DNA from 2 places in the Nocardia sp. NPDC060255 genome. Region 1 is predicted to be linked to the other one. Evidence: riboswitches for the same ligand, from Rfam matches in the RefSeq annotation. Region 1 holds a riboswitch; the other holds the start of a gene.
The links. Region 1 has a riboswitch for thiamine pyrophosphate ahead of ACFWF1_RS19720 (purine-cytosine permease family protein). Riboswitches for the same ligand answer to the same signal wherever they lie in the genome.
Positions count from the first base shown of each region.

Region 2: another riboswitch for thiamine pyrophosphate. It lies ahead of thiC (phosphomethylpyrimidine synthase ThiC); the one in region 1 lies ahead of ACFWF1_RS19720 (purine-cytosine permease family protein).

Region 1 is NZ_JBHXAU010000010.1:59,817-66,908, forward strand. It holds gene ACFWF1_RS19710 (cystathionine beta-synthase) at 1-1,345, shown strand, start outside; gene ACFWF1_RS19715 (DUF72 domain-containing protein) at 1,404-2,225, opposite strand; gene ACFWF1_RS19720 (purine-cytosine permease family protein) at 2,242-3,630, opposite strand; TPP riboswitch at 3,627-3,742, opposite strand; gene ACFWF1_RS19725 (AbrB family transcriptional regulator) at 3,998-5,131, shown strand; gene ACFWF1_RS19730 (DUF4254 domain-containing protein) at 5,224-5,682, opposite strand; gene ACFWF1_RS19735 (hypothetical protein) at 6,089-6,958, shown strand; gene ACFWF1_RS19740 (DUF6401 family natural product biosynthesis protein) at 7,024-7,092, opposite strand, start outside.
Region 2 is NZ_JBHXAU010000001.1:50,225-57,316, reverse strand. It holds gene ACFWF1_RS00285 (3-isopropylmalate dehydratase) at 1-232, shown strand, start outside; gene ACFWF1_RS00280 (YbhB/YbcL family Raf kinase inhibitor-like protein) at 309-890, shown strand; gene thiC (phosphomethylpyrimidine synthase ThiC) at 1,046-2,695, opposite strand; TPP riboswitch at 2,688-2,796, opposite strand; gene ACFWF1_RS00270 (lipase family protein) at 2,930-4,333, opposite strand; gene ACFWF1_RS00265 (TetR/AcrR family transcriptional regulator) at 4,431-5,120, shown strand; gene fahA (fumarylacetoacetase) at 5,187-6,368, opposite strand; gene ACFWF1_RS00255 (homogentisate 1,2-dioxygenase) at 6,365-7,092, opposite strand, start outside.

The DNA of each region.
Region 1 (7,092 bases):
GGTCCGGTTGAACTCTGTTGTAGGACCGAATACCGGACTGGTAGCGGCCAAAATCGAATACCTGAATCCGGGTGGTAGCTCCAAGGACCGGATCGCGGTGAAGATGATCGACGCCGCCGAGAAGTCCGGGCAATTGCGGCCCGGCGGCACCATCGTCGAACCCACCTCGGGCAATACCGGTGTCGGCCTCGCGCTGGTGGCGCAGCAGCGCGGTTACCACTGCGTGTTCGTGTGCCCGGACAAGGTCAGCGAGGACAAGCGCAATGTGTTGCGCGCGTACGGCGCCGAGGTTGTCGTGTGCCCGACCGCCGTCGCACCGGAGGACCCGGCCAGCTACTACAGCGTCTCCAACCGTCTGGTCGGCGAGATCGACGGCGCGTGGAAGCCGGACCAGTACTCCAACCCCGGCGGCCCGGACAGCCACTACGAGACGACCGGTCCGGAGATCTGGCGCGACACCGAGGGCAAGGTCACCCACTTCATCGCGGGCGTCGGCACCGGCGGCACCATCACCGGCGTCGGCCGATACCTGAAGGAGGTGTCCGGCGGCAAGGTCAAGATCATCGGCGCCGACCCGGAGGGCTCGGTGTACTCCGGCGGCACCGGACGGCCGTACCTGGTCGAGGGGGTCGGCGAAGACTTCTGGCCGTCAGCCTACGACCCGGCGATCCCGGACGAGATCATCGCGGTCTCCGACGCGGACTCGTTCGACATGACCCGGCGCCTGGCCCGCGAGGAAGGGCTGCTGGTCGGCGGCTCCTGCGGCATGGCGGTGGTCGCGGCCATCGAGGTCGCCAAGCGGGACCCGGACGCGGTCGTCGTGGTGCTGCTGCCCGACGGTGGCCGCGGCTACCTGTCGAAGATCTTCAACGACCAGTGGATGAGCTCCTACGGCTTCCTGCGCGAGCGCCTCGACGGCAGCACGGTCGAGCCGTTGGTCGGCGACGTGTTGCGCGGCAAGTCCGGCGAACTGCCCGACCTGGTGCACACCCATCCGTCGGAGACGCTGCGCGACGCCATCGAAATCCTGCGCGAGTACGGGGTTTCGCAGATGCCGGTGGTCGGCGCGGAACCGCCGGTGATGGCGGGCGAGGTCGCGGGCAGCGTCTCGGAACGCGATCTGCTCTCGGCGGTGTTCGAGGGTCGTGCGCACCTGACCGATCCGGTCGGCAAGCACATGAGCCCGTCGTTCCCGCTGATCGGCGCGGGCGAACCGATCTCCACCGCGACCAAGGCGCTGTCGGACACCGACGCGTTGATGGTCGTCGAGGAGGGCAAGCCCGTCGGCGTCATCACCCGCCACGACCTGCTCGGCTTCCTGAGCGTCGGCACACTCGGCCACTGAATTCCCGCACGTCTTGATTTCTCGCACCTAGAATCGCATGCGATTTCGGCGCGGGAAATCAAGAGGCGTGCGGCTTTTCGAGGCGGGCGCGCAGCGCTACCGCGTCGCGCGGGGCCATCACCTTGGCGTCGTTGTCGAAGTAGCAGTAGATGTCGTGGTGGGTGGACCAGGTGCGGATTTTGTCTGCCCACATGTCGAGACCCTCGTCGGTATAGCCGCTGACGTACAGCTCGTCATGTCCGTGCAGCCGGATGTAGACGAAGTCCGCGGTGACCTCCTCGATCATCGGGAATTTGCCTGCGGTGTCGGCGATTACGAGCGCGATCCGGTGCTTGGTCAGCAGGTCGGTGAACTCCGGCGTGACGAAGCTGGGGTGACGGACCTCCACTGCGTACCGCAGCGGGCGGTCGGCGTCCGTGGTCGTATAAGCCGGATCCACCCGGTGGTCATGCTGTTTCGCGATGTCGGCGGCGTGCGTGGTGGTTCGGGGGAGATGACCGAAGAAGGTGTCGAGCACGTCCGGATCGAACTGGAAATTCGGCGGCAACTGCCAGAGGATCGGGCCCAGTTTGGGGCCGAGGGCGAGCAGGCCGGAGGCGAGGAAGTTCGCCAGCGACTCGTCGCCAGCGCGCAACCGCTTCATATGCGTGATGAATCTGCTGCCCTTCACCGCGAACACGAAATCGTCCGGCGTCTGACCCGCCCAGTTCTGATAGCTCGACGGGCGCTGTAGCGCGTAGAACGAGCCGTTGATCTCGACGCTGTTCATGTGCTGCGACAGGTACGCGAGCTCACGCTTCTGCGTCACACCCTCGGGGTAGAAGACGCCACGCCACGGCGGATACACCCACCCTGACGTGCCGATCCTGACCTCGCCCATCACTCCATCGTGGCAGCTAGGCGGATGCGCCGCCGGCTACCCTGTCCTGCCGCAGTGTCGCGACCCGCCCGACCGCCCACGCGACCACCAAGGCGACGAGGAACGACAGCAGTGACGCGCTCATCCACGCCTGCTTGGTGAAGTGCAGCTGCTCCTGGATGTTCACCCAGAAGTCGGTCCACACGCCGGCGTCGCCCGGGTTGATGAGCTGGTAGACCGAGAGCCCGGCCAGCCAGGCGAGGATCATGCCCCAGCGCGGCGGGGCGTCGTCGGCGGTGTTCCACTCGCCCTTCGCGCGCAGGAAGAAGTCGGCGACGAGCACGCCGAGCAGCGGCACGAACACCGAACCGATCAGGCCGAGGAAGCCGAAGTAGTTGGCCATGTTCAGCTGCAGCGCGAGCAGGGTGATCAGCAGGCCGAGGCCGATCGACAGAATGCGCCGGTCGACGCGCGGGGCGAGGTTCTGGATCGAGACGGCGGTGGAGTACACGTTGGCGAAGGACTGGTCGGCCTCGCGCAACACGAAGACGAAGAAGAACAGTCCGCCGAGGCTGACCTGCAGGAACGGCGAGTACTGGCCGTCGCCGGTGGCGCGCGCAAGCGCGAACAGGCCGAGCGTGTAGGCCACGATCTGCGTGACCGCATACGCCCCGCTGGCCGCGCCGAACGCCGTGCCGGTGCTGCGCGAGTGCCGGGTGTAATCGGCGGCGACCGGCACCCAGGAGATCGATACCGCGAGCGCCGCGTCGGTGGCGATCCAGAAGAGGTTCCAGTCCGCGCCGAACGGGCCGCTGCCGTGCGGGCCAGGGTTTGCCGACAGGTCCGGCAGGCCGGTGCGGAAGAACTGGATGTAGAACCAGATCAGCGCGATCACCACGCCGACCGTGACGAACCGGCGCAACATCCGCACCGAGCCGAGCGGCCAGATGGTCAGGACCGTGGTGAGCACCCCGGCCGCCACCACGTAGAGCCAGTGCGGACCACCACCGAACAGTTCGTCGGCCGCGTCACCGATGACGATCAATTCGAAGGTGCCCCAGCCGATCAGCTGGGCGATGTTCAAAACCGTTGGCAGATAACTGAGTTTCGCGCCGAACAGGCCGCGCAACAGCACCATCGCCGGCTTGCCGGTCTTCGCGCCCGGCACGGCCGCCAAGCCGAGCATCAGACCGCCGACGACGGTGCCGACGATCATCGCGAGGATGCCCGCGGAAATGGAGATCTGCGGTGCGCCGTCGGAATTCGGTGCCAGCACGGTGTACGCGCCGGAGAAGGCGATGAGGCTGACACCCAGGTTTGCCCAGAATGCGCTCTGGTCCCAGAAGGACAGCACCTTCGGGGCGGGCTCGTCGAGGGTGAAGGGGGCCTCGTGCCGTTCGGAGTTGTGCAGGGTCGATGCAGACATGCCCGAAACGCTCTTCCTACGCCGGCATTACCCGGACAGGTTCATGCGGTCGGCGAAGCGCTGGGGTTCGCCCTCTCAGCCCGGCCTTGCCCGAGCTCCCGCGGTGGGGGTGGTTCGGGCGAATCGTACACGCTGCGGCCCGGCGGCCCGGGCGATCCGGACAGCGAAGCTGGCAAACAGCTGTGAGCTGCGAGTTCGCTCGAGTTGCTACGGTGGATATCGGGTACAGTCCGAAGATCTGCGTGACTTAGGAAATGTCCGCTCTGAACAGGCAATTGGCGCCATGCGGCCGGGATCACACCGTCCGTTAACTTTGATAACGGAGTCGTTACTGTTTGTTCATTAGCTGGGGCAAGGATTACTAGGTATGACTCGGAGGCAAGTGATCGGATGGGTAGCTCTGCTGGCCTCGGTGCTTGCCGGGGCGGAGTTACTCAATCGAGTGCATTTTCCCGCACCACAGATGATCCTCGCGATCGTCGTCGGCGGCGCGCTGGCGTTGGCCGGGAAGTTGCCCGCGCCGATGCCTCGGCAATTGACCTGCGGTGTGCAGTCCATGCTCGGTGTGTTGATGGGCAGTTATCTGGAGATCTCGCTGCTGTCCAGCATCGGGTTGGCGCTGATCCCGGTGCTCGCGGTGACGGTGGCGACGCTGCTGATCAGCCTGCTGGTCGCGGTGGTGTTCGCCCGCTTCGCCCACGTGGAATTGCCGACCGCGACGCTCGGCCTGCTGGCCGGTGGTTCCGCGGCGGTGGTGGCGGTGGCCGACGATATGGACGCGGATCCGCGCCAGGTGGCGTTCATGCAATACCTGCGGGTCGCGCTGGTCGCGGTGAGTGCGCCCGCTCTCGGTGCGCTGCTGAACCACAGCGGCGATGGCATGAGCACCGAGCACGCGACGCTCGGCGCCTCGGTCACCAATCCTGATCTGCCGTTCTGGATGATCGTCGGCCGCGGTGATCAGGTCGCCGGGTTGTCCATCGCGGTCATGCTGTGCGTCGTCGGCACCAAGCTGGGCAAACGGCTCAGCCTGCCCAGCCCCGCGCTGATCGGGCCGATGCTGATGACCGCGGCGCTCACCGCGTTCGGCGTCAGCCACGGGTACGCGCCGACGAACCTGTTCAAGGATCTGCTGTTCGTGCTCATCGGCTTCGAGGTCGGCACCCGCTTCACCCGGACCGTCGTCCGCGAGATGGCACGGATGATCCCCGGCATGACGGTCACCATCGTCGCGCTGTCCGCCATCGTCGCAGGCCTGGCCTTCGCGGTCGCCACCTTCGTCGACCTCGAGCTGTCCGATATCTACCTGGCCACCACGCCCGGCGGTATCAACGCCGTGCTGGCCACCGCCGAGTCGATGGACGCCAACCTGCCGCTGATCACCTGTGTGCAGAGCATGCGCCTACTGCTGATGGTGCTGATGCTGCCGTTGCTGGCCAAGGGGATGCGCTGGTTCTCGGCGCGGCAACTGTCCATGCGAGAACCCGAACTAGTGGTCTGACCCGGCCTGCGCGGACACCATCCGGCCGGTTGCCTGCCGTTCTCCTCGTTCGACGCGAAGATTGTCCGTCCAGACCGGACACCCCTGCGCCACTAGGCTTTTCGCACCGCACCCACAATGAGATCCGTCCACTCGTCCGCCAGCGAGGCGAGCCGATACCACGCCGCGTGCACTCGGACATCGGACACTTTCTCGGCGGTGTGCAGCAGATGGCTCGCGTGCGCGTGGGCCGCGGCCATGCGGTCGACCGTGGCGCCGAGAGATTCGGTGCGCAGGTGCTCGGTGCAACTGCGGCGGGGCAGCTGGGTGGCCACCCAGGTATCGATGGCGGCGACCAATTCGGCGCGGCGGCAATCGATTCCGGCGGCCGCGAGCGGATTGCCGCGGCGCTGCCGGTGCAGGACGGCCAGCCTGCGGGCCCAGCCGATCAGCGGATGCTCGGCGTTCGGATCGCCCTCGCGGCTGCCGAAGGCGGCGACCAGTTCCCGTTGATCCGGCAGCGACCGAGCGGTGCCTCCGGTGGCCGGCAGCGCGCGATCACGCACGAACATCGCGGGCTCCCGGCGGCTGGTGATTCGTATCAGCGGCTGACAAGGTCTTCATCGTGCACCTCCGGGTGACGTCAGGCGGGAGGCATTGCCCTGATGCCGAATCCGAGATAAGACTGCGCCCCTTACCTCGGCGTGTCGGTGACATCGAGATGGCACCGTGATGACAGGTCGTAACAATCTTCTCCTCATCGCGTGGGACGGGTTGTGAGGAAGACCGACCAGTCGGGGGTGGCCGGAGTCGAGAGTACGGCTTCGGGTCACGGTTCGAGCGACCGGTCGCGCCGAAAGCCGCAATGTGGCAAATTATCTGCAAACGGAAGGTTCGAGTTATGCGGCCGGGGTATAACCGGCGTTGAAGCAGCCTCGGCAAACCGCCCTGGCTTAATCGGATAGCGAAGGGACGGGCATGTACACCTCCAGTTTGGCTATCGATTTCCAGAAGGGGTTCTCGGACGCGTGGAGTTCGGTGGCCACGTTCGTCCCCAAGCTGGCCGGATTCATCGTCATCTTGCTCATCGGCTGGATCGTCGCGAAGGTCGTTTCGACGATCGTGGACAAGGTGCTCGACCGGCTCGGCTTCGACCGCCTGGTCGAGCGCGGCGGCCTCAAGCAGATGATGTCGCGCAGCCGCTACGATGCCTCGGACCTGCTGGCGAAGCTCGCCTACTACGCAATCCTGTTGATCGCCCTGCAGCTCGGTTTCGGCGTGTTCGGCCCGAACCCGGTGAGCGATCTGCTCGACGGCATCGTCTCGTGGCTGCCGAAGGCCGCGGTCGCGATCATCATCGTGGTGATCGCGGGCGCGATCGCCTCCGCGGTGCGTGACCTGGTCGGCAACATGCTCGGCGGCTTGTCCTACGGCGCGATGATCGGCCGGGTCGCCGCGGTGTTCATCTGGGGCGTCGGCATCGTCGCGGCGCTGAACCAGATCGGGGTGGCCACGTCGGTCACCATGCCGATCCTGATCACGGTGCTCGCCACCATCGGCGGCGTCCTGGTGGTCGGCGTCGGCGGCGGCATGGTGCGGCCGATGCAGCAGCGCTGGGAGAACTGGCTGAGCGGGCTGGAAGAGGAGATGCCCGCGGTGAAGGGGCATGCGGAGGCGTACTCGCGTGGCCGTGAGGACGCGTCGCGCGAGCAGCTATGGATGGATCAGCAGGCCTCGCGCGGCCAGCACGCGCAGCAGTGGGATCAGGGCGCGATGCAGGGCGGCGGCGGTTCGTACGAGCAGTCCGGTGAGTACATGGGCTACCGCGATCCGGGCGAGCGGCGCTAGGCCGAACGACGAACGCGTCCGCCGTGGGCTCCGGCCTGCGGCGGACGCGCTATGTCAGGGGCCGATCAGGCGAATTGCTGAGACTGGTGCAGGCACACGCTCGCCAGCCGCAGCTGGACCCAGTCGGCGTTCGC
Region 2 (7,092 bases), on a different contig from region 1:
GCAGATCTTCTCCGACGGCGACGAAGGCAGCTTCGACTTCGCGACCGGGACCTACCGCAACGACGTCACCGGCATATCGGGCCAGGCACCGCCGCTGCCGCCGCTGATCCTCGAGATTCTCGCCAGCGGTGGTGTCCTGGCGCGTCTTTCCGAGCAGGGGTATCTGCCGATCGAACTACTAGAGGTGTTTCGGTCGGGTGCTATACCCGTCGACAGCGGATCCGGAGCGTGACACCGAACCCGAAACGCCGCTCCTGAACAACTCACACCGCACCTCACCCTCGTGCTCGCTGACCAACGGAGTTCACATGATCAAACACCCGATTGGGCGTCTGTTGCGACCCGTCCGCGCGGGTATCGACAAGATTGCTGCACATCGCCCGGCCGCCCGCGATGCGCCGGCGCTCATCACTCTAACGAGTACAGCCTTCGCCGACGGGACGCCAATCCCGCAACGGCATGCCGGTAAAGGCGTTGGGGATGACATCTCGCCACCACTGAAATGGGCAGGCGTCCCAGCGTCAACAGTCGAGCTGGTGCTCATTGTCGAAGACCCCGACGTTCCGTTGCCACGCCCGATCGTGCACTGCCTGGTCACCGGTATCGATCCGCAGGTGAACGAGCTCCCCGAAGGTGTCCTCAACCTCGAGCGCGGCCAAGTCTCGAACGACCTGCCGTTTCATATCGGCGTCGGCGCTTTCAAACGCCGGGGATATGCAGGTCCACGCCCTATCCCGGGACACGGTCCGCATCGCTATGTCTTCCAGATCTTCGCACTCGATACCACGAGCGGACTCAGAGGTGATGCGACGCTCGCCAAAACACTGCTTGCCATCAACGGGCACGTCATCGCCCGCGGAGAGCTGACCGGGACCTACGAACGTAGCTGAGGCCCTTGCACTTCCGACTACCTCAGCAGTGCAAGCAACACGCGCAACAGCACCGCCAACGACGTCAGCCCACTGGCCCCGAATCGACGTGTCGTCACGCCCGGCTCCCGCAGCTGCGCGGGAGCCGGACGTGTTGCTGGACGGGCGAACTCGACCTACGTGACGATCGGCAGGTAAACCGCGTTCCCGCTGTCGGCGAACTCGGCGGACTTCTCCGCCATCCCGGCCTCGATCGCCGCCACATCGGTGAGCTGGTTGCGGGCGGCGTACTCGCGCACGTCCGCGGAGATGCGCATCGAGCAGAACTTCGGCCCGCACATGGAGCAGAAGTGCGCGGTCTTGGCGGGCTCGGCGGGCAGGGTTTCGTCGTGGTATTCCCTGGCCGTGTCCGGATCCAGCGACAGCGCGAACTGGTCGCGCCAGCGGAATTCGAAACGCGCCTTGGACAATTCGTTGTCCCGGTCCTGTGCGTGCGGGTGCCCCTTGGCCAGGTCGGCGGCGTGCGCGGCGATCTTGTAGGTGATCACGCCGACCTTGACGTCGTCCCGATTGGGCAGCCCCAGATGTTCCTTCGGGGTGACGTAGCAGAGCATGGCCGTGCCCGCCTGTGCGATGATCGCGGCGCCGATGGCCGAGGTGATGTGGTCGTAAGCGGGCGCGATATCGGTGGCGAGCGGGCCGAGGGTGTAGAACGGCGCCTCCTCGCACAGCTCCTCCTCGAGCCGCACGTTCTCCACGATCTTGTGCATCGGCACGTGCCCCGGGCCCTCGATCATCACCTGCACGCCAAAGGATTTCGCGATCTTCGTCAGCTCGCCGAGGGTGCGCAGCTCGGCGAACTGCGCCTCGTCGTTGGCGTCGGCGATGGAGCCGGGCCGCAGGCCGTCACCGAGGGAGAACGTCACGTCGTACTTCGCCAGGATCTCGCACAGTTCCGCGAAGTTGGTGTACAGGAACGATTCCTGGTGATGCGCCAAACACCAAGCGGCCATGATGGATCCGCCGCGCGAGACGATGCCGGTGACCCGCTTGGCGGTCAGCGGCACATAGCGCAGCAGCACGCCAGCGTGCACGGTCATATAGTCGACACCCTGCTCGCACTGCTCGATCACGGTGTCGCGGTAGATCTCCCAGGTGAGCTTGGTCGGATCGCCGTTCACCTTCTCCAGCGCCTGATAGATCGGCACGGTGCCGACCGGGACGGGGGAGTTGCGCAGGATCCACTCGCGGGTCTCGTGGATGTTCTTGCCGGTGGACAGGTCCATGATGGTGTCCGCGCCCCAGCGGGTCGCCCACACCATCTTCTCCACCTCCTCGGCGATCGAGGACGAGACGGCCGAGTTGCCGATGTTCGCATTGATCTTCACCAGGAACTTCTTGCCGATGATGGTCGGCTCCAGCTCCGGATGCTTGTGGTTGGCGGGAATCACCGCGCGACCGAGGGCCACTTCGTCGCGTACCAGCTCCGGTGTCACACCTTCGCGGGCAGCGATGAAACGCATCTCGGGCGTGATGATGCCCTGGCGCGCCCAGGCGAGCTGGGTCGGCGGCCCGTCGACCTCGGGCTTTGCCCAGGTGTCACGCAATTTCGGTAGGCCCGACTCCAGATCGATCTGGGCTGTGTCGTCGGTGTACGGGCCGGAGGTGTCGTAGACGTCGAAATGCTCACCGTTCGTCAGATTGACCCGACGGACCGGAATGCGCAGCCCGTCCACCTCGGTGTAGTGCTTGACACTGCCTTCGATGGGTCCGGTGGTGACGGTGTCGATGATCTCGGAGCCGTCTTTGGACGTAGCAGTAGCCATGATTGTTCCTCCCTACGCCGGCATTACCCGGTCAGGTTCATACGGTCGACGGCCCTAGCCGTCCTCTCAGCCCGCTGGTGCGAGCCCCCGTTGGCGGTGTGAAATTTTCCAGGCCGAGACTACAGCCACATCCTGTGGGTCGCCCCATGATCGGACGAGCTCCGCCCCGCGGACCCGAAAAAGCTTGGCCCCCGACCGGACATTCCGGTCGGGGGCCAGGCAACGGGCGGGCGATCAGCGCTCGCGTGGGCCGATCGGGAAACCCAGCGCGCCGAAGGTGGCGTTCAGGTTGATCTCGATCTGCGTGAGCAGGGCGTTGAAGTCGGCCAGCATGGACACCACGTTGTCGGTGCGGCAGCCGACCTGGTCGGGTGCGTTGGGCGCGAGCCGCGCCTTCAGCCAGTTGAGCGTGCCCGCCATGCCGAGCGACGGCAGGCTCAGATGCTCGCTGAGATGATCGCGGGTATAGATGACGGACGCGCCACCGGCACACCACTGCTGGTCGAGCCGGTCATTGGTCCAGACCGGCACCGCTTCGTCGAAAACGCCCTGGTACAGGAAGATCGGCGCGGTGGGGATGTTGCGTCCGAGCACCGTCTGCTCGAAGGTCTCCTTGATCTCGGGAACCTGCAGGAAGTCGGGAATCGGAATGGTCAGCAGTCGCCCGTAGTCGACGAACATCTGGGTGACCGCGTTGCGCGGCAGGCAGGTGCGCTCGGTCCGGTCCATCAGCGCCTGCCCCTCGGGCGTCAGGTACCGGTCGGCCGCCTCCTTGAATTTCGGATAGGCCTTGCGCAGTGAGGAGATGCCGATGCCGATCAGCGACGAGAACATCGACCCGTTGACGTGCAGCAGCGACACCACATCCGAGGTCGGCGCGCCGAGGGCGATCCCCTTGACGTTCAGTTCGGGTGCGTAGGTCGGCTGCATTTCGGCGGCCCAGCCGGAGCCCATGCCGCCGCCGGAGTAGCCCCACAGGGCGACCGGGGTGTTCGTGCCGTCCAGGCCGAGCGGTTGGAAACCTTCGGCGGCGCGGATGCCGTCGAGGGTCAGGTATCCGGGTTCCTTCGGCACCGTGAGGTGACCGTCGAGTCCCTCGTAGTCCGGCACCGAGATCGCCCAGCCCTGGCTGATCAGCCCGGCGATCGCGATCAGTTCGCTCTGCGAGTGGATGCCCTCGAGCCCGGCCAGGCCCGAACCCTGTTGCAGCACATACGACGGCGAGCAGTCGTTGCTCGCGCTGTCGTAGTAGAACTGCAGCGAGACCAGCGGACGGGACCGATTCGGATCCGCGCCCGCGGGCAGGATGACCGTGGTGACGGCGACGGTGGGCTGTTCGTTGAGATCGGTGGTGCGGTAAAGCAGCTGCCAGGAACGCACATTGAGCGGCAGCGCGGTCAGGACCGCCAGGTGCACCTCCCGCGATCGGAGAATCGCGCCGGGTGCTTGGCCTTCGAATCCTTCGGGGGGTTGGTAGAACGAGTCCTCGTTCGGGAGTGGCTGTGCGGCGGCGGGCGCGGGCTGGACCGCGCCGTTCAGCAGCACGGTGGCCATGGCGATCGCCATCGTCACCAACACGGCCACCGTACGTTTTCCGGTCCGCGGGCGGCCGGTCGGATCACCATTGATCACTGACACGTATGCGTCCTTCCTCATCAACGTGACAGCGATTACAGCATGAGAACCTGTTACTAACAAGAACTCTTTTTAAAACCTATCGAGCTATGGTCGAGGTATGACCCGCAGCAAATCCGCCGCGCGGCCTGCCGAGGGGCCGGCTCGCCGCCGGATCCGTGGACTCGACGCCGAACAGCGCAGCGCCCAGCGGCGCAATCAGCTGCTCGACGCGGCCACCGAACTGTTTGCCGAGCACAGCTATTCGGGAACATCGATCGAGCAGATCTGCCAGCGCGCCTATGTCGGAACCAAAGGGTTCTACGACCATTTCGACAGCAAGGAAGCGTGCTACATCGCGCTGCTCGAACAACTCACCGCGCAGATCCAGCAACGGGTGATCACCGGCGCCGTCGCGGCCGCCGAGCTGGCCTGGCCGCAGCGGGCCGCGCCGGTGATCGCGGCGTTCGTGCACGCCATCGCCGACGACCCGCGCCTGGCCAAGGTGACTTTCGGTGAGGCGGGCGGTATTTCGCCGACGGTGGAGCGGATTCGGCGCAGCAACCGGCGGTGGTCGGCGGCCTTCCTGGACCGGGAGTGGTCCGGCGAACCGGCGAGCGATCCCGGTGTGCAACGAGCACGGCTCGCGTTGGCGCTGGCCGCCATCGGCGGCATGTTCGAGCTCGTCGCGGACTGGCTGCACCATCACGACGACGGTGGCACGCCGGACGGCAAGGACCTGCTCATCGAGGACCTGACCGGGTTCATCGCGGTGGTCTACGCGGGCCGGGGAGCCGTTGCGGGACAATAGATCATCGAAAACGACGCGAGTCGGGCCGAGCTGATCGGCCCGACTCGCGTCGTTGTGCTGTGCTGCTTATCCGCGCGGGCGCGCGGGCTGGATGCGGCCCCTGACCTCACCGAGGCCGATGCGCCGCACGTCGGGACCGGGCGCGGACGCGGTGATGACCACCTCGTCGCCGTCCTCCAGGAAGGTGCGCTTTTGGCCGTTCACCAGCACGGGTTCGCTACCGCCCCAAGACAGTTCGATGAACGAGCCGCGCTGATCCGGCTCCGGGCCGGAGATGGTGCCGGAGGCGTACAGGTCGCCGGTGCGGGTGATGGCGCCGTTCGCGGTGAGGTGAGCCAGCATCTGCGCGGGTGACCAGTACATCCGGGAGAAGGGCGGGTGCGACACCGCCTCCCCGTTCCAGGACACCGTCAGGTCGATGTCGAGTCCCCACGGCTCCTTTTCCCGCAGGTAGGGCAGGGGTTCGGGGGACTGTTCGGGTGTCGGCACCCGCGCGGGTTCCAGCGCGGCCAGCGGCGTGACCCACGGTGCGATCGATGTCGCGAAGGACTTGCCGAGGAAGGGGCCGAGCGGCTGGTACTCCCAGGCCTGGATATCGCGGGCGGACCAGTCGTTGACCAGCACGACGCCGAAGACGCGCTCGGCGAACTCGCCGGTCTCGACGGGATCGCCGAGTTCGGAGCCGACACCGACCAGGAAGCCGAGCTCGGCCTCGATATCGAGCCGCCGAGAAGGTCCGAAATCTGGTGTGCCCGAATCGGTTCGGCGCTGACCGTTAGGCCGGATCACCTCGGTGCCGGACACCACCACGGTGCCCGCCCGACCGTGGTAGCCGACCGGCAGATGCCGCCAATTCGGCAGCAGCGGTTCGCTGTCCGGCCGGAACAGGCGGCCGAGGTTGGTCGCGTGGTCGAGGCTGGCGTAGAAGTCGACGTAGTCGCCGATCGGCACCGGCAGGCCGAGGCGCACCTCGTGCATCGGATGTATTGCGGCACTGTCGATTTCATTGCCGACCAGTTCGCGGACGCGTTCGCGCACCTCGCGCCAGCGGCGCGGGCCCTGCGCCATGAGGGCGGCCAGGCTCGGTTCGGCGAATTCCGGATCGCCGAGCGCGGTCGCGAGATCGATGACCGAATCGCCCAATCGCGTTCCGACGCGGTAATTCTGGCCGTCCGGGGCGAACACGCCGTAGGGCAGGTTGTCCTCGCCGAACAGCGAATCGCTGGGTACCTCGACGCGAGTTTTCACGCGGGCCCCCGACCCGACCAGGTCCAGGCGTAGGCCGGGTCCTCGCAGGCGAGGGCGCCCTCGCCGAGCTCCAGCGGCCGGAAGGTGTCGACCATGACGGCGAGTTCGTCGAAGTAGTCGAGCCCGATGCTGCGCTCGTAGGCGCCGGGCTGCGGGCCGTGCGCGTAGCCGCCGGGGTGCACCGACACCGAGCCCTGCGCGATCCCGGATCCCTTGCGCGCCTCGTAGTTTCCGCCGCAGTAGAACATGATCTCGTCGGAGTCCACGTTGGAGTGGTAGTACGGCACCGGGACGGACAGTGGGTGGTAGTCCACCTTGCGCGGTACGAAATTGCACACCACGAAGTTGATCCCCTCGAAGGCTTGATGGGCGGGCGGCGGTTGATGGATGCGGCCGGTGATCGGTTCGAAGTCGCTGATATTGAAGGTGATCGGATACAGGCAACCGTCCCAGCCGACCACGTCGAACGGGTGGGTGGCGTACAGCAGCCTGGTGCCGACGACTTTGCCGCCGGGCCGGTGCTTGACCAGCACCTCCACGTCGGTGCCGGTCGCGGTCAGCGTCTCGGCCGGGCCGTGCAGGTCGCGCTCGCAGTAGGGCGCGTGCTCGAGCAGCTGGCCGAACTTCGACAGGTACCGCTTCGGCGGGGTGATATGACTGGACGCCTCGATCACGTACGCGCGCAAGGGTTCCGGGCCGGTGGGCAGCCAGCGGTGCGTGGTCG